2 regions of the Streptomyces sp. NPDC046821 genome follow, and region 1 is predicted to be linked to the other one. Evidence: riboswitches for the same ligand, from Rfam matches in the RefSeq annotation. Region 1 holds a riboswitch; the other holds the start of a gene.

Region 1 (10,385 bases):
TGGCAGGCGGAGAAGTGGTCGCTGCCGACCTCGTGCAGCTCGGGCCGCTGGGTGCGGGTGATGCCGCCCTTGGGCAGGTCCGCGTACGGGCAGCGCGGGTGGAAGGCGCAGCCCGAGGGGACGTTGATGAGGGACGGCGGCTGGCCCTTGACCGGGACGAGCCGGTCGGTCTGCTCACGGTCGATGCGCGGCATCGAGCCGAGCAGGCCCCAGGTGTACGGGTGCTGCGGCTCGGCGAAGATCTTCTCGACCGGCCCGCGCTCCACACAGCGTCCGCCGTACATGACGAGGACCTTGTCGGCGATCTCGGCGACGACACCCAGGTCGTGGGTGATGAGGACGACCGCGGACTCGAACTCCTTCTGCAGGTCGCGGATCAGGTCGAGGATCTGCGCCTGGACGGTGACGTCGAGTGCGGTGGTCGGCTCGTCGGCGATGAGCAGCTGCGGGTTGTTCGCGAGGGACATCGCGATCATCGCGCGCTGGCGCATACCGCCGGAGAACTCGTGCGGATAGCTGTCGACGCGCTTGGCCGGTTCGGGGATCCCCACGCGGTCGAGCAGTTCGACGGCCCGCTTGCGCGCGACCTTCTTGGACACGTCGTTGTGGACGCGGTACGCCTCCACGATCTGGTTGCCGACCGTGTAGTACGGGTGCATCGCGGAGAGCGGGTCCTGGAAGATCATCGCCATGTCGCGGCCGCGCAGGCGGCGGACGTCGTCCGGGGCGGCGGCGATGAGTTCCTTGCCGTCGAGCCAGATCTCGCCGGACATCTTGACGTTCTTGCCGCGCGCGCCGAGCCGGTGCAGGCCCATGATCGCCAGCGAGGTGACGGACTTGCCGGACCCCGACTCGCCCACGATGGACAGGGTTTCGCCGCGCTCCAGCTTGAAGCTGAGTCCGTCGACGGACTTGACCAGGCCGTCGTCGGTCGGGAAGTGCACCTTGAGGTCGCGCACGTCGAGGAAGGCGGTCGAGGAGTCCGGGGAACCCTCGGCGACCGGCTCGCCCACGGCGGCACCGGTTTTGGACAGTTCGGTCACGAGAGCCTCACGCGCGGGTCGGCGGCGGCGTAGAGAAGGTCCACCACGAGGTTGCACAGGACGACGAAGAACGCGGCGAGCAGGGTCACGCCGAGCACCTTCGGCAGGTCGTTGTCGGTGATGCCCTGCACCGCGTACTCACCGATGCCGTGCAGCGAGAAGACCTTCTCGGTGATCACGGCGCCGCCGAGCAGCAGGCCGAGGTCCATGCCGAAGACCGTGATGATCGGAGTGAGCGCGGCGCGCAGACCGTGCCGGCCGACGACGGTCCGCTCGCGCAGGCCCTTGGCGCGGGCCGTGCGGATGAAGTCCTCGTTCATCGTCTCCAGCATCCCGGAGCGGGTGAGCCGCGCGTAGATGGCGGAGTACAGGAGGGCGAGTGAACACCAGGCCGGGAAAAGGGTGTTGGCCCACTGCGCCGGGTTCTCGGTGAAGGGGACGTACGTTCGCCCGAAGATCGGTATCTGGTACGTGAAGACGAGCAGGGCCAGCTGGCCCGTGAAGAAGATGGGCATCGAGACACCGGCGAGGGCCACGCCCATGAAGGCGCGGTCGAAGAACGAGCCGGGCTTGAGTGCCGAGATCACACCCACCGTGACACCGGACAGCAGCCAGATGACGGCGGCACCCGCGGCCAGGGACAGGGTGATGGGCAGCCGGTCGGTCAGCTCGGGCCACACGGGCACGTGGTTCTTGAAGGAGTAGCCGAAGCACGGCGCGTCGCAGTGCGCCGTGGTGGGACCGAGGTCGTAGGTGGCGCCGGTGACGATCCCCTTGATGAAGTGCCAGTACTGGATGTAGACGGGCTGATCCAGACCGAGGTTGTGCTTGACCGCCGCGATGTCCGCGGCCGTGGGGCTCTTGCCGATGTACTGCTGCGCCAGCTGGTCAGGGGTCTGGCCGGCGAGCCGTGGCAGCAGGAAGAAGATGCCAAAGGTGACCGCGGTGACGACCAGCAGCAGGATCACTGCCGCGATCGTCCGGCGGAAGATGTACGAGATCACGGGGACCGGCGCTGGTGCCCGCAGACCGCTTGGCCTGCGGGCACCAATGCCTTCACCTGCCTTCCGGGGCTGCTGCTACTTCTTGGTGGTGCCGATGTTGAGGTAGTCGTACTGACCGCTGAAGGCCGACGTGGACACCAGGTTGGTGGCGTACGGCGAGCGGTACAGCAGGACCTTGAAGTAGGTCAGCGGGACGATGACCGCCTCGTCCATGGTCTTCTTGTCGATCTCCGCGTAGAGCTTGTTGCGGGTCGCCACGTCGGGCGAGGCGATGGCCTGGGCCAGCTTCGCGTCGACTTCCTTGTTGCTGAACTCCGACAGGTTGGTGTTGCCGGAGGCGCCGATCGCCTTGGTGTTCAGGATCTGCTGCAGGAAGCCGTAGCCGGAGGGCCAGTCGGCACCCCACTGCATCATCATGATGCCGACGTTGTTCTTCTGGTTGAACTTCGGGACGCCCGCGTAGTCGGTGAAGTACTTGCCCGACGGGTACTGCTTGAGCGAGGCGTTGATGCCGACCTTCTTGAGCGACTCGATGATCGCCGTGGCCCCGTCGACCTCTTCCTGACGGTCGCTGCGCGCGGTGATCGTGGTCGAGATCGTCTTCTCGCCGCAGGCCTTCAGGGCGTCCTTGGCCTTGGCCACGTCGCCCTTGTTGCCGGGGGTCGCGTACGTGTCGGCCTTCTGGTAGCCGGTGATGTCCGGCGGAAGGACGGTCGTCGCGATGTCACCGCGGATGTCGCCGCCCTCGGCGGTCTGCACGGAGACCTTGTCGATGGCGTACTCGACGGCCTTGCGGCAGTCGACGTTGGTGAACGGCTTCAGCTTGGAGTTGATCGCCGCGTAGACGAGACGGCCGCCGTAGGCGTTGTCGGTGCTGGCCTTCAGCTCCGGCTTGGTGACCAGCTGGGCCTGGGTCTGGGGCTCGACGCCCTTGCCCTGCATGTCGATCAGGGTGTCGCCGGCCTGCAGGTCCTTGTCGATGGTCGACTGGTTGACCTTCAGGTTGACGACGATCTTGTCCGGGTACTGCTTGCGCAGCGGGTCGGTCTTGGCGTCCCAGTTCGAGTTGCGCACGAGGACGGCCTGCTTGCCCTCGGTGTAGCTCTGGAACTTGTACGAGCCCGAGGACACGATCTTCTTGACGTAGTCGACGCCGGTGTCCTTGGCCGCCGGGACCGGGGCCGTCTGCGGCGTGGCGACCAGGTAGTCGAACTCCTGGAAGGGCACGCTGAGATGGAAGACGATGGTGGTGGCGTCGGGCGTCTCGATGGACTTGAGGCCCTCGGCGCTCTTGTCCTTGTACGGGCCCTTGTACTTGTCGCCGTCCTTGAGGAACTGCTGGAAGTAGTTCGGGCCGAGCGAGAGCACGTCACGCGCGAAGTTCGAGCGCTCGACGGCGTACTTGACGTCCTTGGACGTGATCGGCGAGCCGTCCTCGTACTTGAGGCCGGCGCGCAGCTTGTACGTCCAGGTCTTGCCGCCGTCGGTCTGCACGCCGGGGGCGGAGGCCAGGTCGGGGACGAGCGTGTTGCCCTTCTCGCCGGCGTCCGGCTTGAAGGTCATCAGCGGGCGCGCGTAGAGCCGGCTGAAGTTGTACATGTACGCGTAGTACGTGTTGCCCGGGTCGAACGAGTCGGGGACGTCCGACATCGCGTAGGTGACCGTGCCGCCCTTCTGGGTGGACGCGTTGACGACGTGCTTCGTCGCGGCGTCCGCGCCGGCCGGCTTCGCTTTGCCGTCGCCGCTGCCGTCGTCGGCCTTGCTGCAGCCGGCGAGCAGCAGGCTCACGCTGCCGATGGCCGCTACAGCGGCAAGTGATGACCTTCGCATGATGGTCGGGTTCCCCTCCATTGTCGGAAACTTGTGGAGCTCTGTGTGCGGCCTGGTTCAGCGACTGCGCGGGTCGAGAGCGTCGCGGAGACCGTCACCGAGCAGGTTGAACGCGAGCACGGTGACGAAGATGGCGAGGCCGGGGACGATCATGTACTGCGGATCGACCTGGAAGTAGTCCTTGGCCTGGGCGAGCATTCCGCCCCAGGAGGCCTGCGGCGGCTGGATGCCGACCCCGAGGAAGCTCAGCGAAGCCTCGAAGATGATGTTGGTCGGGATGAGCAGCGTCGAATAGACGATGATCGGGCCGACCAGGTTGGGCAGCAGTTCGCGGAAGAGGATGTACGGCCCGCGGGCGCCCATGCCGCGGGAGGCGTCCACGAACTCGCGCTCGCGCAGGGCGAGGGTCTGTCCGCGCACGATCCGGCCCAGGTAGGGCCAGTTGAAGAATCCGATGACGAAGATCAGCACGCTGATGTGCAGCGGAAGTCCGTCGAGGCCGAACGCGCCGCCCTGCAGGGTCGCGGAGATCGCGATGGCGAACAGCAGCAGCGGGAAGGCGAGGAACGTGTCCATGAGGCGGCTGATGACCGAGTCGACGCGGCCGCCGTAGTAGCCGGCGACGACGCCGAGGATCGCGCCGATGACGTTCGACAGGACGGTCGCGCCGAAGGCCACGACCAGGGAGACCCAGGAGCCTTCGAGGATGCGGGCGAGGATGTCGCGGCCGAACTTCGGTTCCACGCCCAGGGGGTGATCGGCACTCATGCCGCCCCATCCGCCCTTGGGCAGTGTGGTGTTGGCGTCGATGAGGCCCTGGTGGAGGTCGTTCGGGTCGAGGCCGAGGAGCGACTGGATCGGGCGCGACAGGGCGGCTATGAGAATCAGGAGGATGACGACGACGCCGCCGGCGACGGCGACCTTGTCCCTCTTGAATCGGTTCCAGGCGATCCGCCCGAGGGAACGCCCCTCGATCTGCTGCCCCTTGGCGCCGGCGAGCACAGCCTCGGGCTGCACTTCTGCCTGGGCCCCGGTGGTGTCGATCGGTGCGGTCACGGTGTGGTTGACCCCTCTCGGCCGACGGTGGCCGGCCCACGCCCGCCGCGGTAGCGGCTTGATCCTGTTTCACGGGCTGGACAGTCCCCGGACAGGGCCCCGGAGTTGACCGTTCAGCTCGCACACAGAGCCGAAACCCCGTGTCTGCAGGGAGTCTTCAATGCGCGTTGACCAGCCGCCAGACCTCATCGGGAAAGGTTGCGCAACCGTGATGAGGCGCCGGGTGGGCGCTATCCGGACACAAAATCCGGCTGAGCGGACATTTCAGTGCCGCGAGTGATACGCCGACGGGGCGCGGGTGACAGGCCGGCGGCGCACTGGTGGCGCGTCAACCACCGCTCAAACAGGGCGGGTTCAGTACGTCCCGTGCGGCGGCGGGTAGCCGTAGCCCGCGGCCGGGGAAGGGGCGGCGGGGGCCGCGTGGGCCTCGCGGTCGTAGAACGGACGGGCGTTGGCGCGCAGCCACATGGCGACCGGGTCGTGCTCGTCGGACATCGCGACGGTGGAGACGGGCAGTCCGTCGGGTACGGCGACGACCGACTGCTGCATCATGGCGCGCACCGCGTCCACGGACGGCGGCGTGGTGTCGTACACGTCGAGGCCGATCGCCAAATACGGTGCGCCGAGCGTCGGCTGGACCCAGGCGCGGCGCAGCGAGCGGATCGCGGTGGTGCGGTGGGCGTTCTGCGCGAGCAGGGCGTAGAACTGCGGGATCTCGATGGCGGGGTCGCTCAGGCGCAGCGGTCCGGCGGGCTGGCGGTCGAGGCCGCCCGCGATGCGGCGCAGGTCGAGCCAGGGGACGCCGACTCCGCCGCCGGGCGCGTGCGGGTTGAGCCAGAGGCCGTAGTGGTCGGGGTAGAGGGTGCGGGCCGCGTCGACGCCGCCGACCACCTCGTAGGCCCGGCTCCAGCCGGACGCCGACAGCTCCTGCGCCGAGGTGACGCAGGGGGCGTACGAGAAGCCGTCGACCTCCATCTGCCCGTACTGGGCGTCGGGGGAGCCGGCCTGGCCGTGCCACAGGAGCATCCACACCTGGCCGGTGCCGGGGTCGGCGAGTGCCTGGAGGAGCGCCTCGTAGGCGTCGTAACGCCCGGGCGTCACCTGGCGCAGCATGTGCTCGACCGTCCCGGCCGCAGCCGTGCCCGACGCACTCACCCGTAATCGCCCCTTCGTGACGTAACCGACGTTTCGACCCGCTCCCCGCGGCGGGACCGCCCGTCAGGTCATGAAACCAGCTTAAGCGGCGATCCTGACACCGACTTGACGTACGCGCGGTCGGTGCTTTTTCCCACGGTTTCCCCTTCTTTCCTCCCCGGGGGTCCGGGTCAGCCCTGGGTGTAGAACGGCCGGAGCGTGGCGCGCATCCAGTCGCCGACCGGGTCCTCGGTGATGTCGAGCAGGACGAGGTTCACCGGCCAGGGCGCCGGGGAGCGGTGCAGGGCGCGGCCGAGGGCGTCCATGGGGAGGTTGCGCTCGGGCCCCTCCCAGTGCGAGAGCTCGACGCCGACGAAGAGGACGGGGTCGTCGCCCTCGACACTGGCGAGGCAGCGGCGGGCGGTGCGCACGATGCCGGTCGCGTCGAACTCCTCGCGGACGGCGGCCAGGAAGTCCATGGGGTCCTGCTGCCAGTCGGGCTCGTAGAGGGTGACCCGGCCGCCCGTGGTGGGTCCGTCGAGCGGGGTGCGGCCGGAGCGGCACAGTTCGGCGACGGCGGGCGGGGGCAGCGGGATGCCGACGGCGCCGTCGGGGTTCACGATGATGCCGACCTGCGGGGGCAGCCCGCGCGCGAACTCGACGGCCAGCGCGACCGTGCAGCCCATCCGGTCGCCGATGACCGCGAAGAACTGCTGCTCCGAGCTGAAGACGGGTACGTAGGCCTGGCCCTCGATCTCCAGGGTCGGCAGGTCGAGGTTCACGCTGCCGGGTCCGCCGCCCTGGGGCAGCGGCACCCACACCTGGCTGCGGCCGAGGACCTCCAGGATCCGGCCGCCCGCCGAGTCGGCTCCGACGGAGGCGGCGAGCACCTCCTCCAGCTCGTTGGCCGGCCACGCGCCGGACGGATGTGCGTGAGCCTGCGCCGGAATGTCCATGTGCCTACCACCCGCTCGGGAACCGCTCTGTCTGCGGCCGAACACTAACGCGTAGGCCGGTACGGCTCATCAGCTCCCCTCGAACCCGATCCCCGTCAGCACGTCCGTCGCGTCCCGATCGAGCAGGACGGCGGAGGCGCAGCCGCGCGGCAGGTCGCCGCGCTCGGCGGAGCTCACGAGGGCGGCGACCGCGCGGCGGTGCCGGGCGAAGGCGTACCGCGAGACGCCCCGGCCGCGGTCGCGCTGCCCGGCGAGGGCCGTGCCCGCGTCGACGTCGAGCAGCATCAGGTGCAGCCGGACGCCGCGCCGGCCGGCCTCCCTGGCCAGCCAGCTCCGCACCCAGCGCTGCGTCCCGCAGTCGTGCAGGACGACGCTGCCGCCCGAGCGCAGCGCCCGCCGCAGCCCGGCGAAGTGCGCGAGCCGCACGAGCGGGCGGTACAGCGCGTACGGGAGCAGCCGCGGCACCCGGGCCGCCCAGCGGTCACGCGTGTCCTGCGAGTCGATGCGCACGGCTCCCCCGGCCTCGACCACGCGGCTCATCAGGGTGGACTTGCCGCTGCCCGGCAGGCCCGAGACGACGACGAGGTCGCCCGGCGCGAAGCCGAGGCGGCGCGGGGTGCGGCCCCCTCTGCCGCGCAGATCCCTGACGACGGGCCCGCGCCCTGCCGCCGCCCCCTGACCCGGCACCGCGCGCTCCGCGGCCCCCACCGCCGCACACGCGCCCGCGACTGCCTTCTGCACCGTGATCGCCCCTCCCGGCTCCGGTCCCGCCACGACTGCACCGTCGACTGCCCCTTTTGCTGCCCCGCCAAGTGTAAAGAGACGGTAATGACGGACAAGTGGTTCCGCCGGACGGCGGGCATGCGATGATGTGGCCGCCAAGAGCACTGACAACTGCATACAGGCCGCTTGAATCCGCGCGGGAGAGCTCCCCGGACGCCTACGCGTCCCCGGGGGCGCCGAAGGAGCAAGTTCCTCCCTTGAATCTCTCAGGCCCCGAACCGCGCGGGCGAGGCATATCTGAAAAGCGGGCGGCCCCGGGCCGCTCCACCCAAGGTGCAAGTCGCGACGCCGCTTCTGTGTGGCGCCGGCGAACCTCTCAGGTTCCGATGACAGATGGGGAGGGCCACCATCGACGTCGTCCGTCATGCCCTGGGATCCTGGAGCACCACTCATGAGCAACGCCCCCCGTAAGACCGCCCTCGACGCGCTGCACCGTTCGCTGGGCGCCACGATGACCGACTTCGCGGGCTGGGACATGCCGCTGCGGTACGGCAGCGAGCGCGACGAGCACAACGCCGTACGCACCAAGGCGGGCCTCTTCGACCTCTCGCACATGGGTGAGATCACCGTCACCGGGCCGCAGGCCGTCGAGCTCCTGGACTTCGCCCTCGTCGGCAACATGTCCACGATCGGTCTCGGCCGCGCCCGCTACACCATGATCTGCCAGGAGGACGGCGGGATCGTCGACGACCTGATCGTCTACCGCCTGGGCGAGACCGAATACATGGTCGTCGCCAACGCGGGCAACGCGCAGATCGTGCTCGACGCGATCACCGAGCGTGCCGCCGGCTTCGACGCCGAGGTCCGTGACGACCGCGACGCCTACGCCCTGATCGCCGTCCAGGGCCCCGAGTCCCCCGGCATCCTGAAGTCCCTCACGGACGCCGACCTGGACGGCCTCAAGTACTACGCGGGCCTGCCCGGCACCGTCGCCGGCGTCCCCGCGCTCATCGCCCGCACCGGCTACACCGGCGAGGACGGCTTCGAGCTGTTCGTCGCCCCGGAGCACGCCGAGAAGCTGTGGCAGGCGCTGACCGACGCGGGCGCGCCGGTGGGCCTGGTCCCCGCCGGCCTCTCCTGCCGCGACACGCTGCGCCTGGAGGCGGGTATGCCGCTGTACGGGCACGAGCTGACGACCGCGCTGACCCCCTTCGACGCCGGTCTCGGCCGCGTCGTGAAGTTCGAGAAGCCCGGGAACTTCGTCGGGCGCGAGGCGCTCCAGGCCGCGGCCGAGCGCGCCGAGACCGCTCCCCCGCGCAAGCTCGTCGGCCTGATCGCCGAGGGCCGCCGGGTGCCGCGCGCCGGGTTCTCCGTGGTCGCCGAGGGCAAGGTCATCGGCGAGGTCACCTCGGGTGCCCCCTCCCCCACCCTGGGCAAGCCGATCGCGATCGCCTACGTGGACGCGGCGCACGCCGCCCCCGGCACCGAGGGCGTCGGCGTCGACATCCGCGGTTCGCACGAGCCGTACGAGGTCGTCGCGCTGCCGTTCTACAAGCGCCAGAAGTAGTTCCGCCCGACGTCACGGGGGCGCCGGAAGTTACCCAGCGCACACCCCTCTCGTTCCGCAGCACCCACCCGCGTACAGGAGAATTCAGATCATGAGCAACCCCCAGCAGCTGCGTTACAGCAAGGAGCACGAGTGGCTGTCGGGCGCCGTGGACGGCGTCTCGACGGTCGGCATCACCGAGTACGCGGCCAACGCGCTCGGCGATGTGGTCTACGCCCAGCTCCCCGAGGTCGGTGACACGGTGACCGCGGGCGAGACCTGCGGCGAGCTCGAGTCGACCAAGTCCGTCAGTGACCTGTACTCCCCTGTCTCCGGCGAGGTCGTCGAGGCCAACCAGGACGTCGTGGACGACCCGTCCCTGGTGAACTCGGCCCCCTTCGAGGGCGGCTGGCTGTTCAAGGTCCGCGCCTCTGAGGAGCCGAAGGACCTGCTCTCCGCGGACGAGTACGCCGCTTTCTCCGGCTCCGACAACTAGGGACCTCTCGATCATGTCGCTCCTGAACACCCCGCTGCACGAGCTGGACCCGGACGTCGCCGCGGCCCTCGACGCCGAGCTGCACCGCCAGCAGTCCACCCTGGAAATGATCGCGTCGGAGAACTTCGCCCCGGTCGCCGTCATGGAGGCCCAGGGCTCCGTCCTCACGAACAAGTACGCCGAGGGCTACCCCGGCCGCCGCTACTACGGCGGCTGCGAGCACGTCGACGTCGCCGAGCAGATCGCGATCGACCGGATCAAGGAACTGTTCGGCGCCGAGTACGCCAACGTCCAGCCCCACTCCGGCGCCTCCGCCAACCAGGCCGCCCTCTTCGCCATCGCCCAGCCCGGCGACACCATCCTGGGCCTGGACCTCGCCCACGGCGGCCACCTCACCCACGGGATGCGCCTGAACTTCTCCGGCAAGCAGTTCAACGTGGTCGCCTACCACGTCGACGACGCCGGACTGGTCGACATGGCCGAGGTCGAGCGCCTCGCCAAGGAACACCAGCCCAAGGTCATCATCGCCGGCTGGTCCGCCTACCCCCGCCACCTCGACTTCGCCGCCTTCCGCCGCATCGCGGACGAGGTCGGCGC
Region 2 (10,385 bases), on a different contig from region 1:
CGGGTGGCGCTGCCGGTGACGACGACGCGTATCGCCGAGCAGGTTGCCGCGTATCACGGGACGCAGGTGGAGTGGACGACGACGTCGCCCGATGATCTGACGCGCGTCGGGCGGGACGATGAGGCGATCTTCGGCGGTGACGGCCGGGGCGGGTTCATCATTCCTGAGTTCAGTTCCGTCTTCGATGGTGCTGCCGCGTTCGTGCGGCTGATCGGGCTCGTGGCGCGTACGCAGCTGACCTTGAGTCAGATCGACGCGCGGATTCCGCGGGCGCATGTGCTCAAGCGGGACCTCGCGACTCCGTGGGCGGTGAAGGGGCTCGTGATGCGGCGCGTGGTCGAGGCGGCCGGTGACCGTTCCGTGGACACAACCGACGGTGTCCGGGTCGTCGAGGCGGACGGCCGTTGGGTGATGGTGCTGCCCGACCCTGCCGAAGCTGTCACCCATCTGTGGGCCGAGGGGCCCGACGACGCATCCGCGCAGCAGCTGCTCGACGAGTGGGCGGTGGTCGTGGACAGCGCAGGTCGCTGAGGGTTTTTCCGTATCCGGCCGGCGTCCGTGGAGGGCGTCGGCCGGTACGCGGGTGGGGCCATTCGGAGGTAGGGGGCACCACGTGCGACGATGTGCGGCATGTCGCAGCAGCCCCCCGAACGGAGCAGTCCCGCGGGCCCCGTGCGCCCCAGGCGGCCCGACGCGTCCATGTCGCTGCTGACGAACGTGATGGACCACAGCCTCGACGACGGCTACGCGGAGGCGGCGGCCCGTAAGAAGGCCGAGGGAAACGGCGGGATGCCGCGGACGTTGCGCGCCAAGCTCGGGCTCGCGGCGGGGCTTGTCCTCGCGGCGCTCGTGGTGACGGTGGGGGCGGCGCAGGCGCGGGTGGCGGCGCCGGTCGTGGCGAAGGAGCGCGAGGAGCTCATCGCCCGTATCGACCGGGAGACGCAGGCCGCGGACAAGCTCGAACGCAGAGTGGAGACGCTCCGGAACGACGTGAGCGGCCGGCAGCGTGAGGCGCTGAAGAAGCACGGCGGGGACAAGGGTGAGCTGGTCGGCCTGCTTTCCGGGGCGACTGCGGTGCACGGACCCGGCGTGAAGCTGGTGGTCGACGACGCCAAGGAAGCCGACCAGGGCGGCGGTGGGCCGCGTGAGAGCGCCGGCTTCTCCGACACCGGGCGGGTGCGGGACCGGGACATGCAGAAGGTCGTGAACGGCCTGTGGCAGTCCGGGGCGGAGGCCATCGCGATCAACGGGCAGCGGCTGACCGCCCTGTCCGCGATCCGTGCGGCGGGCGACGCGATACTGGTCGACAACAGGCCCCTCGTGCCGCCGTACACGGTGCTCGCGGTGGGGGACGGCCGTCGGCTGAGCACACGGTTCCAGAACAGCCCCGACGGCATGTACCTTCACGCCCTGCAGGAGAACTTCGGGATCCGGACCGCCATTTCGGCCCAGGACGACGTCCGGCTGCCCGCGGCGCCGAGCGTGATCGTACGTACAGCAGAGCCAAGCACAGGGAAGGGCACATCGTGATCGCCGTACTGGGTCTCATCGTCGGAGTCGTGGTGGGACTGTTCGTCCGGCCAGAGGTTCCGGCGGTGGTCGAGCCCTATCTTCCGATCGCCGTGGTGGCGGCCCTCGACGCGGTGTTCGGCGGTCTGCGGGCGATGCTCGACGGGATCTTCGACGACAAGGTCTTCGTCGTGTCGTTCCTGTCGAACGTCGTCGTGGCGGCGCTGATCGTGTTCCTGGGCGACAAGCTGGGCGTGGGCGCGCAGTTGTCCACCGGCGTCGTCGTGGTGCTCGGCATCCGCATCTTCTCCAACGCGGCCGCCATCCGGCGGCACATCTTCCGGGCGTGACGCCGATGTCCGAGGAAGAGAACCCCGAGCAGCACCGCCTGCGCAAGGAACTGCCCGCCGAGGTCGCTCCCAAGGCGGCGGACGAAGCGGCGGCGCCGGCCGAGGACGCCCCGGAGGCGTCGGCCGCGGCGGATCCGGCGGCCAGGACGAAGGACCCGTCCCTGACCGGGCGTCAGCGGCTGGCCAAGGGACTGTGGCCGCCGCGGGTCACCCGGGCGCAACTCATCGTCGCCGTCCTGCTGTTCGTCCTGGGCCTCGGTCTGGCCATCCAGGTGCGGTCCAACAGCGACAGCAGCGCGCTGCGCGGGGCGCGTCAGGAAGATCTTGTCCGCATCCTCGATGAACTGGATGACCGTACACAGCGTCTGGGAGATGAGAAGCAGCGTCTCGAGGGGCAGCGTACGGAGCTGGAGAACAGTTCCAACCAGGCCGAGGAGGCCCGCAAGCAGACGGTCGAGAGGGAGAAGCAACTCGGCATTCTGGCGGGCACCGTGGCGGCGCAGGGCCCCGGGATCACGCTGACGGTCAGCGACAAGAAGGGCTCGGTGCAGGCGGACATGCTGCTCGACGCGATCCAGGAACTGCGGGCCGCGGGTGCCGAGGCGATCCAGGTGAACGACGTGCGGATCGTGGCCGACACGTATCTGACGGACGCGACGGGCGGGGGAGTGAGCGTGGACGGTCGCAAGATCGCCCAGCCCTATGTCTTCAAGGTCATCGGCAAGCCGCAGGACCTGGAGCCGGCGCTCAACATCCCTGGTGGCGTGGTCCAGACTCTGGAGAAGGAGCAGGCCACGGTTACCGTGAGTCGGGCTCAGAAGATCGTTGTAGACGCCTTGCGACCGGCGAAGCGGCCTGACTACGCTCAGTCGTCTTCCCAGTGAGGCGGGGGTGCATGGGGGTCCTTCCGCGAGGGCATGAGGTTGCGGGGGGTCGGCGCACCGTAAGAGGTGTGCGTGGTGGAAACTGTTTGGCGGATACGGACGTTGTGAGGATGTCTGTACCGCTGATGTACGGCGGTGTGTGCAATCAGGGTTCGTCCTGCCCCACGGGCGGGTCTGTTTCGGTCAAGGGGAATCGCCCGTGAAGTTGTTTGCGAAGTTGTTCGGCAAGAGCGCACGCGAGGACAGCGGCAACGCCGCTGGCAGTCACCGTGCGCCGCGCTCCCAGGGCGCTCAGGAGCCGGGGGCCGAGCGCCCTCTGTTCCGCGATGAGGTCGGTGGTCAAGGCGGTGACATTTCGGGCGGACAGGGCGCGTCGTCTGTTGACCCTGCCGCGTCCGGCCGCATAGGTTTCGGGGAACCGTCAACCTCAAGTGCGGGTGGAGGGTTCGCCCCCGACCCGTATGCGTCCAATGCCCCCGCGGGGCAGCCGCGGCAGGAGGATCCGTCCATGTCGGCACAGGTGTGTACGAGGTGCGGAAACCGCAACGCCGAGGCGAGCCGGTTCTGCTCCAACTGCGGTGCGCCGCTGCGTGCCGGAGCCGAGCGTCCGTCCGAGACGACCTCGACCATTTCCATTTCGGGCCTTGAGGCCTACGACGCCGAAGTCACCGGTCAGACGCTCTCGCCGGCGCTCTCCCCGGAGGCCCAGGCCGCCGTCGACGCCCTGCCGCTCGGCTCGGCGCTCCTGGTGGTGCGGCGCGGTCCGAACTCGGGCAGCCGCTTCCTCCTCGACGGTGAACTGACCACGGCGGGACGCCACCCGCAGAGCGACATCTTCCTCGACGACGTGACCGTGTCGCGCCGCCATGTGGATTTCCGTCGCGGTGCGGACGGCGTCTTCACGGTCAGCGACGTGGGCAGCCTCAACGGCACGTACGTCAATCGGGAGCGGATCGACTCGGTCACGCTGTCGAACGGCGACGAGGTGCAGATCGGCAAGTACCGGCTGGTCTTCTACGCGAGCCAGCGGGGCATCTGACCTGTCAGGAAGGTCCATGCTTCAAACACCGAAGGGCGGTGCCGGTCACGGCGCCGCCCTCACGGACAGTCGGCTGATGAGCATCGGCACCGTACTGAACGTGTTGCGCGACGAGTTTCCCGAAGTCACCATCTCCAAGATCCGGTTCCTGGAGTCGGAAGGGCTGATCGATCCGCAGCGGACCCCCTCGGGGTACCGCAAGTTCAGCCCGGACGACGTCGAGCGACTCGCCCACGTGCTGCGTATGCAGCGGGACCACTACCTTCCGCTGAAGGTCATCAAGGAACAGCTCGACGCTCTGGAGCGGGGAGAAGCGATCACGCTGCCCTCTCCGGGGCGACCGGGCGACGGGGAGGACGCAAGCGCCTCCGAGGGCGGCGAGGGCCCGACAGTGGCCCGTGTGGGCCGTGACGAGCTGCTGGCCGCCGCCGGCATCGAGTCGTCCGAGCTCGACGAGTGGGAGTCGTACGGCCTCCTCGCGCCGCTGCCGGACGGCGGGTACGACGCGGAGGCGGTCACGGTCGCCGAGCTGGTGACGGAGCTCGGCCGGTTCGGCATCGAGCCCCGGCATCTGCGGGCGATGAAGGCCTCCGCCGACCGTGAGGCCGGCCTGGTCGACCAGATCGTGGCGCCGCTGCGACGGCACCGCAATCCTCAGACCAGGGCGCACGCGCAGGCCCGCGCGAAGGAGCTCGCGGCACTGACCGTGAAACTTCACGGGGCGTTCGTGCAGACCGCTCTCGGCGTGCGTCTGCCCTGATGCGAGGGGTGCTCGCGCGGTGTGCGACCGGCGATCGACGGGTGCCCGACTACCCAAACCTGCCGGGCACGTCCTAGGGTTGCTGTGTGAACGAGCTCGACGTCGTAGGTGTCCGGGTCGAAATGCCCTCCAACCAACCGATCGTGCTCCTGCGTGAAGTGGGAGGCGACCGTTACCTCCCCATCTGGATCGGTCCGGGGGAGGCGACGGCGATCGCCTTCGCACAGCAGGGCATGGCTCCCGCCCGCCCGCTGACGCACGACCTGTTCAAGGACGTGCTGGAAGCGGTCGGCCAGGAGCTCACCGAAGTACGCATCACGGACCTGCGCGAAGGCGTCTTCTACGCGGAGCTGGTGTTCGCCAGCGGGGTGGAAGTCAGTGCCCGTCCGTCCGACGCCATAGCGCTCGCGCTGCGCACCGGTACGCCGATCTACGGCAGTGACGGTGTGCTCGACGATGCCGGGATCGCGATCCCGGACGAACAGGAGGACGAAGTGGAGAAGTTCCGCGAGTTCCTCGATCAGATCTCGCCCGAGGACTTCGGGACCAACAGCCAGTGACGCGCGCGGCCGCCGTCCGGCGGCCGCAGCCGCGCCGGGTCCCGGCCGGACATTCGGCTAGCCTTTCCCCGCGGTGGGGTACGGGAAACCACTCTTAGGGTGATTATCACTCGGCGTGCCGAGTGTGGCGATCGTTGACGCACCCCTGGTGACTGCCTACCGTCGAGAAGGCAGGTCAAAGAGGAGGTCGGCGTGAGAAGCAGCGGCGACGGTACGGCTGGGGGTGCCGGACACAGTCCGGCGGGCCCGTACTCGCTTCACGGCCACGCGGCCGATCACACTCCGCGTCGGCCGACAGTGTTGCCGGCGGTCGTTCGGGGGGATGACGACGCGACGCCCGAGCAGGTCGGATACCGGGGACCCACCGCGTGCGCGGCGGCCGGGATCACCTATCGGCAACTGGACTACTGGGCGAGGACCGGGCTGGTCGAGCCCAGTGTGCGCCCCGCCCACGGGTCGGGGACCCAGCGCCTCTACAGCTTCCGGGACGTGGTCGTCCTCAAGATCGTCAAGCGCTTCCTCGACACGGGTGTCTCGCTGCAGAACATCCGTACCGCGGTGCAGCACCTCAGGGAGCGCGGCTTCCGCGATCTGGAGCGGATGACGCTCATGAGCGACGGCGCCACGGTGTACGAGTGCAGCTCGCCGACGGAGGTGCACGACCTGCTCCAGGGCGGGCAGGGCATCTTCGGCATCGCGGTCGGTGTGGTGTGGCGGGACGTCGAGAGCGCCCTGTCGCAGCTGCACGGGGAGCGCGTCGACACCGGCGAGACCCTCGTGGGGAACAACCCCGCCGACGAGCTCGCGAGGCGCCGCAACCGCGCCGTCTGAGCAGCGCCGATGCGTCCGGCGCGGCATTGTCAGTGCCGTAGGGCAGCATCGGATGTGTGAGAACCGCCCCGACGATCCTGCATCTCGACATGGATGCCTTCTTCGCCTCCGCGGAGCAGGCGGCGAAGCCGAGTCTGCGCGGGAAAGCCGTCGTCGTGGGCGGGCTCGGGCCGCGCGGGGTGGTCGCCACCGCCTCGTACGAGGCCCGGGTGTTCGGGGTGCACTCGGCGATGCCGATGGGGCAGGCGCGGCGGCTCGCGCCCAATGCCGCGTATCTCGTGCCGCGGTTCCGGCTGTACCGGGATGTCAGCGACCAGGTGATGGCGCTGCTGCGGGAGCTTTCACCGCTGGTGGAGCCCTTGAGCCTGGACGAGGCGTTCGTCGATCTGGAGGCCGGTGGCGCGGCGTCGGACGCGGCGTCGGCGCGGCTGGTGGGTGAGCGGCTGCGGGCCGACATCCGGGTCGTCACCGGGCTGACGGGATCGGTGGGCCTCGCGGCGTCCAAGATGCTGGCGAAGATCGCCTCCGAGGAGGCCAAGCCGGACGGGCTCCGCCTGATAGAGCCCGGTACCGAGCGCGCTCTGCTCGGGCCCATGTCGGTACGCACACTGCCGGGCGTCGGGCCCGCCACCGGAGACCATCTGCGGCGGGCCGGGATCACCACCGTCGAGGAGATCGCCGAGGCGGGCGAGGACGAGCTCGTACGGCTGCTCGGGAAGGCGCACGGGGCCTCGCTGTACGCCATGGCGCTCGCGCACGACGATCGGCCTGTGGTGGCCGAGCGGGACACCAAGTCGGTGTCGGTCGAGGACACGTACGACGTGGACATCCATGACCGGGTGCGCGTGCAGAACGAGGTGTGGCGGCTCGCCGGGCGGTGTGTGGAGCGGCTGAGGGGTGCGGAGCGGTCGGGGCGGACCGTCGTCCTCAAGGTGCGGCGCTACGACTTCTCGACGCTGACGCGGTCCGAGACGCTGCGCGGGCCCACCGATGACCCGGCCGTGGTGCGGGAGGCGGCCGCGCGGCTGCTGGACTCCGTGGACACGACCGGTGGCGTGCGGCTGCTCGGGGTCGGTGTGAGCGGCCTGGCCGACTACACGCAGGAGGACCTGTTCGCGCAGGCGCGGGCACAGGCGGAGGCCGACGCGCAGCCGGGCGAGGCTCATGGTGACAGGAGCGCGTCGGAGGAGGGCCAGGCGGCGGTGGAGGAAGCGGCCGAGGCCGTGGACCGGCGCTGGGTGGCCGGGCACGACGTGCGGCACGAGGAGTACGGGCACGGGTGGGTGCAGGGGAGTGGGCTTGGGAGAGTGACGGTGCGGTTCGAGACGCCTTATTCGGGGGTGGGGCGGGTGCGGACGTTTCGTACTGACGATCCGGCGCTGGCGCCTGCGGAGCCGTTGCCGCTGGTGGCGGTGGGCGGGGCGGTGCGGGGTGCGGTGGGGGAGTCGGGCGCGGGTCGGGGCAGCGGGTCGGGTGTTGTCTGAGGCGCGGCGCTCGTCTCCGCCGAGCCGCTGCCGCTGGTGCCGGTGGGCGGGCGGAGGGAGAGCCGGGCACGGGTGGGTGCAGGGCAGTGGGCTCGGCCGGGTGACGGTGCGGTTCGAGACGCCGTATTCGGGGCCCGGGCGGGTGTGGACGCTCCGCAGCGGCGATCCGGCGCTCGCCGCGCCGGGCCGCTGCCGCTGGTGCCTTAGGGCGGTGCGGAGCCGGGTGCGGGGTCGGACGGCGGGTCAGGCGTCGTCTGACGTGCCGTTGCTGTTTCCGTTGTTGGCGAGTTTGCCGAAGTCGCGGTCCTTCGGGGGGACGGCGTCGTCGGGGACCGTCAGGTGGAGGCCGTAGTGGTGGTAGAGCTGGAGCTCCTGTTCGGGGGAGAGGTGGCGGCCGACCCCGAAGTCGGGGGCGTCCTTGATCAGGGAGCGTTCGAAGGGGACGCGCAGGGTTCCCTCGACCAGTTCGCTCGGCTCCAGGGGGACGAAGGCGTCCCGGCTGAACAGGCCGGTTCGTATCGCCGCCCACTCCGGGACGCCGGTGGCGTCGTCGAGATACACCTCGTCGACGGTTCCGATCTTGGCTCCGTTGCGGTCGAACGCCTTGCGGCCGATCAGACTGCGCGGATCGACATCGGTCTGCACGGGGCCCTCCAGCTGGTCGCAACTCATCCGTAAGCACTACGAAAGAGCACATTGGTGATGACGGCCACTCGAGGCCGGAGGCCGTGTCGCCGCTGGTAGGCTGGCTTACGGCTGCTGACCCCGTGCGGGAGAGTCTTCCGGAGGTATCCGGAGGCGCCGAAGGAGCAAATCCTCCCCGGAATCTCTCAGGCCCACGTACCGCATGGACGAGGTCACTCTGGAAAGTAGGGCGGGTGTCCACACCTCCGCTCTCACCGACGGTGAAAGCCGGTATGCCCTTCGTCACACGGGGTGCGCCGGTGAAACTCTCAGGTTGAGATGACAGAGGGGGAGGCCGTCCGGGCACCCACGCCGTGGTGCCCCTCGCAGGTCGCAATGACCAGGAGGCCTCCGCAATGACCGCCAACCGTATTCCGCTCTCTCGGCTTGAGCAGGGAATCCCCTTCGAGCAGCGCCACATCGGTCCGGATGAAGCCGCGCAGGCCAAGATGCTCGCGCAGGTCGGGTACGGCTCGCTCGACGAGCTGACGGCGGCCGCGGTGCCGGACGTGATCAAGAGCGCCGAGGCGCTCGACCTTCCCGGTGCCCGCACGGAGGCGGAGGTTCTCGCCGAGCTGCGTTCGCTCGCGGACCGGAACCAGGTCCTCGGCTCGATGGTCGGCCTCGGTTACTACGGCACGTTCACCCCGCCCGTCATCCTGCGCAACGTCATGGAGAACCCGGCCTGGTACACGGCGTACACGCCCTACCAGCCGGAGATCTCGCAGGGCCGTCTCGAGGCGCTGCTCAACTTCCAGACGATGGTCGCCGAGCTGACCGGTCTGCCGACCTCGGGCGCCTCGCTGCTCGACGAGGGCACCGCCGCCGCCGAGGCCATGGCGCTGTCCCGCCGCATCGGCAAGGTCAAGAACGGCGCCTTCGTCGTCGACGCCGACGCGCTGCCGCAGACCATCGCCGTGATCGAGACGCGCGCCGAGCCGACCGGTGTCGAGGTCGTCGTCGCCGACCTCAGCGAGGGCATCCCGGCCGAGGTCGCCGAGCGCGGCGTCGTCGGCGTGCTCATCCAGTACCCGGGCGCCTCCGGTGCCGTCCGTGACATCAAGCCCGTCATCGAGCAGGCCCACGAGCTGGGCGCCGTCGTCACGGTCGCCGCCGACCTGCTCGCCCTCACGCTTCTCACCTCGCCCGGCGAGCTCGGCGCCGACATCGCCGTCGGCACGACGCAGCGCTTCGGCGTCCCGATGGGCTTCGGCGGTCCGCACGCCGGCTACATGGCCGTCCGCGAGAAGTTCGCCCGCAGCCTCCCCGGCCGCCTCGTCGGCGTCTCCGTCGACGCCGACGGGAACAAGGCGTACCGCCTCGCGCTCCAGACCCGCGAGCAGCACATCCGCCGCGAGAAGGCCACCAGCAACATCTGCACCGCGCAGGTGCTGCTCGCCGTCATGGCCGGCATGTACGCCGTCTACCACGGGCCCGACGGCCTCAAGAGCATCGCGCGCCGCACGCACCGGTACGCGACGCTGCTCGCCGAGGGCCTGAAGGCCGGTGGCGTGGAGGTCGTGCACGGCGCGTACTTCGACACCCTGACCGTGAAGGCGCCCGGCAAGGCCGCCGCCGTCGTCGGCGCAGCCCGTGAGGGCGGGGTCAACCTGCACCTCGTGGACGCCGACCACGTGTCGATCTCCTGCGACGAGACCACGACCCGTGCCCAGCTGGGCGCCGTCTGGTCCGCCTTCGGTGTCGAGGCCGACGTCGAGGCGCTCGACGCGGCCGCCAAGGACACGCTGCCCGCGGGCCTCCTGCGCGGCGACGCCTACCTCACGCACCCGGTGTTCCACTCGCACCGCTCCGAGACCGCGATGCTGCGCTACCTGCGCAAGCTGTCCGACCGTGACTACGCGCTCGACCGCGGCATGATCCCGCTGGGCTCCTGCACGATGAAGCTCAACGCGACGACGGAGATGGAGCCGGTCACCTGGCCCGAGTTCGGCCAGCTGCACCCCTTCGCGCCCGCCGAGCAGGCCCAGGGCTACCTCACGCTCATCCGTGAGCTGGAGGAGCGCCTCGCCGAGGTCACCGGCTACGACAAGGTGTCGCTCCAGCCGAACGCCGGTTCGCAGGGCGAGCTGGCCGGCCTCCTCGCGGTCCGCGGCTACCACCGCGCCAACGGCGACGAGGGCCGCACCGTCTGCCTGATCCCGTCCTCCGCCCACGGCACGAACGCCGCGAGCGCCGTGATGGCCGGCATGAAGGTCGTCGTCGTGAAGACGGCCGACGACGGTGAGATCGACGTCGAGGACCTGCGCGCCAAGATCGAGCAGTA

The links. Region 1 has a riboswitch for glycine ahead of gcvT (glycine cleavage system aminomethyltransferase GcvT). Riboswitches for the same ligand answer to the same signal wherever they lie in the genome.
Region 2: linked by a shared signal. The riboswitch ahead of gcvP (aminomethyl-transferring glycine dehydrogenase) and the one ahead of gcvT (glycine cleavage system aminomethyltransferase GcvT) in region 1 are both predicted to bind glycine.

Annotation. Positions count from the first base shown of each region.
Region 1 covers NZ_JBEYYB010000005.1:191,255-201,639, reverse strand. The annotation lists gene ABZ893_RS11830 (ABC transporter ATP-binding protein) at 1-1,043, opposite strand, end outside; gene ABZ893_RS11825 (ABC transporter permease) at 1,040-2,047, opposite strand; gene ABZ893_RS11820 (ABC transporter substrate-binding protein) at 2,123-3,877, opposite strand; gene ABZ893_RS11815 (ABC transporter permease) at 3,935-4,933, opposite strand; gene ABZ893_RS11810 (enhanced serine sensitivity protein SseB C-terminal domain-containing protein) at 5,288-6,088, opposite strand; gene ABZ893_RS11805 (enhanced serine sensitivity protein SseB) at 6,259-7,023, opposite strand; gene ABZ893_RS11800 (AAA family ATPase) at 7,093-7,731, opposite strand; glycine riboswitch at 7,934-8,037, shown strand; gene gcvT (glycine cleavage system aminomethyltransferase GcvT) at 8,198-9,313, shown strand; gene gcvH (glycine cleavage system protein GcvH) at 9,405-9,788, shown strand; gene glyA (serine hydroxymethyltransferase) at 9,802-10,385, shown strand, end outside.
Region 2 covers NZ_JBEYYB010000022.1:2,911-13,295, forward strand. The annotation lists gene ABZ893_RS33365 (mannose-1-phosphate guanyltransferase) at 1-531, shown strand, start outside; gene ABZ893_RS33370 (DUF881 domain-containing protein) at 622-1,530, shown strand; gene ABZ893_RS33375 (small basic family protein) at 1,527-1,859, shown strand; gene ABZ893_RS33380 (DUF881 domain-containing protein) at 1,865-2,743, shown strand; gene ABZ893_RS33385 (FHA domain-containing protein) at 2,826-3,782, shown strand; gene ABZ893_RS33390 (MerR family transcriptional regulator) at 3,799-4,542, shown strand; gene ABZ893_RS33395 (bifunctional nuclease family protein) at 4,629-5,102, shown strand; gene ABZ893_RS33400 (MerR family transcriptional regulator) at 5,295-5,933, shown strand; gene ABZ893_RS33405 (DNA polymerase IV) at 5,990-7,417, shown strand; partial or broken gene ABZ893_RS33410 (DNA polymerase IV) at 7,482-7,624, shown strand; gene ABZ893_RS33415 (PRC-barrel domain-containing protein) at 7,661-8,062, opposite strand; glycine riboswitch at 8,178-8,273, shown strand; gene gcvP (aminomethyl-transferring glycine dehydrogenase) at 8,458-10,385, shown strand, end outside.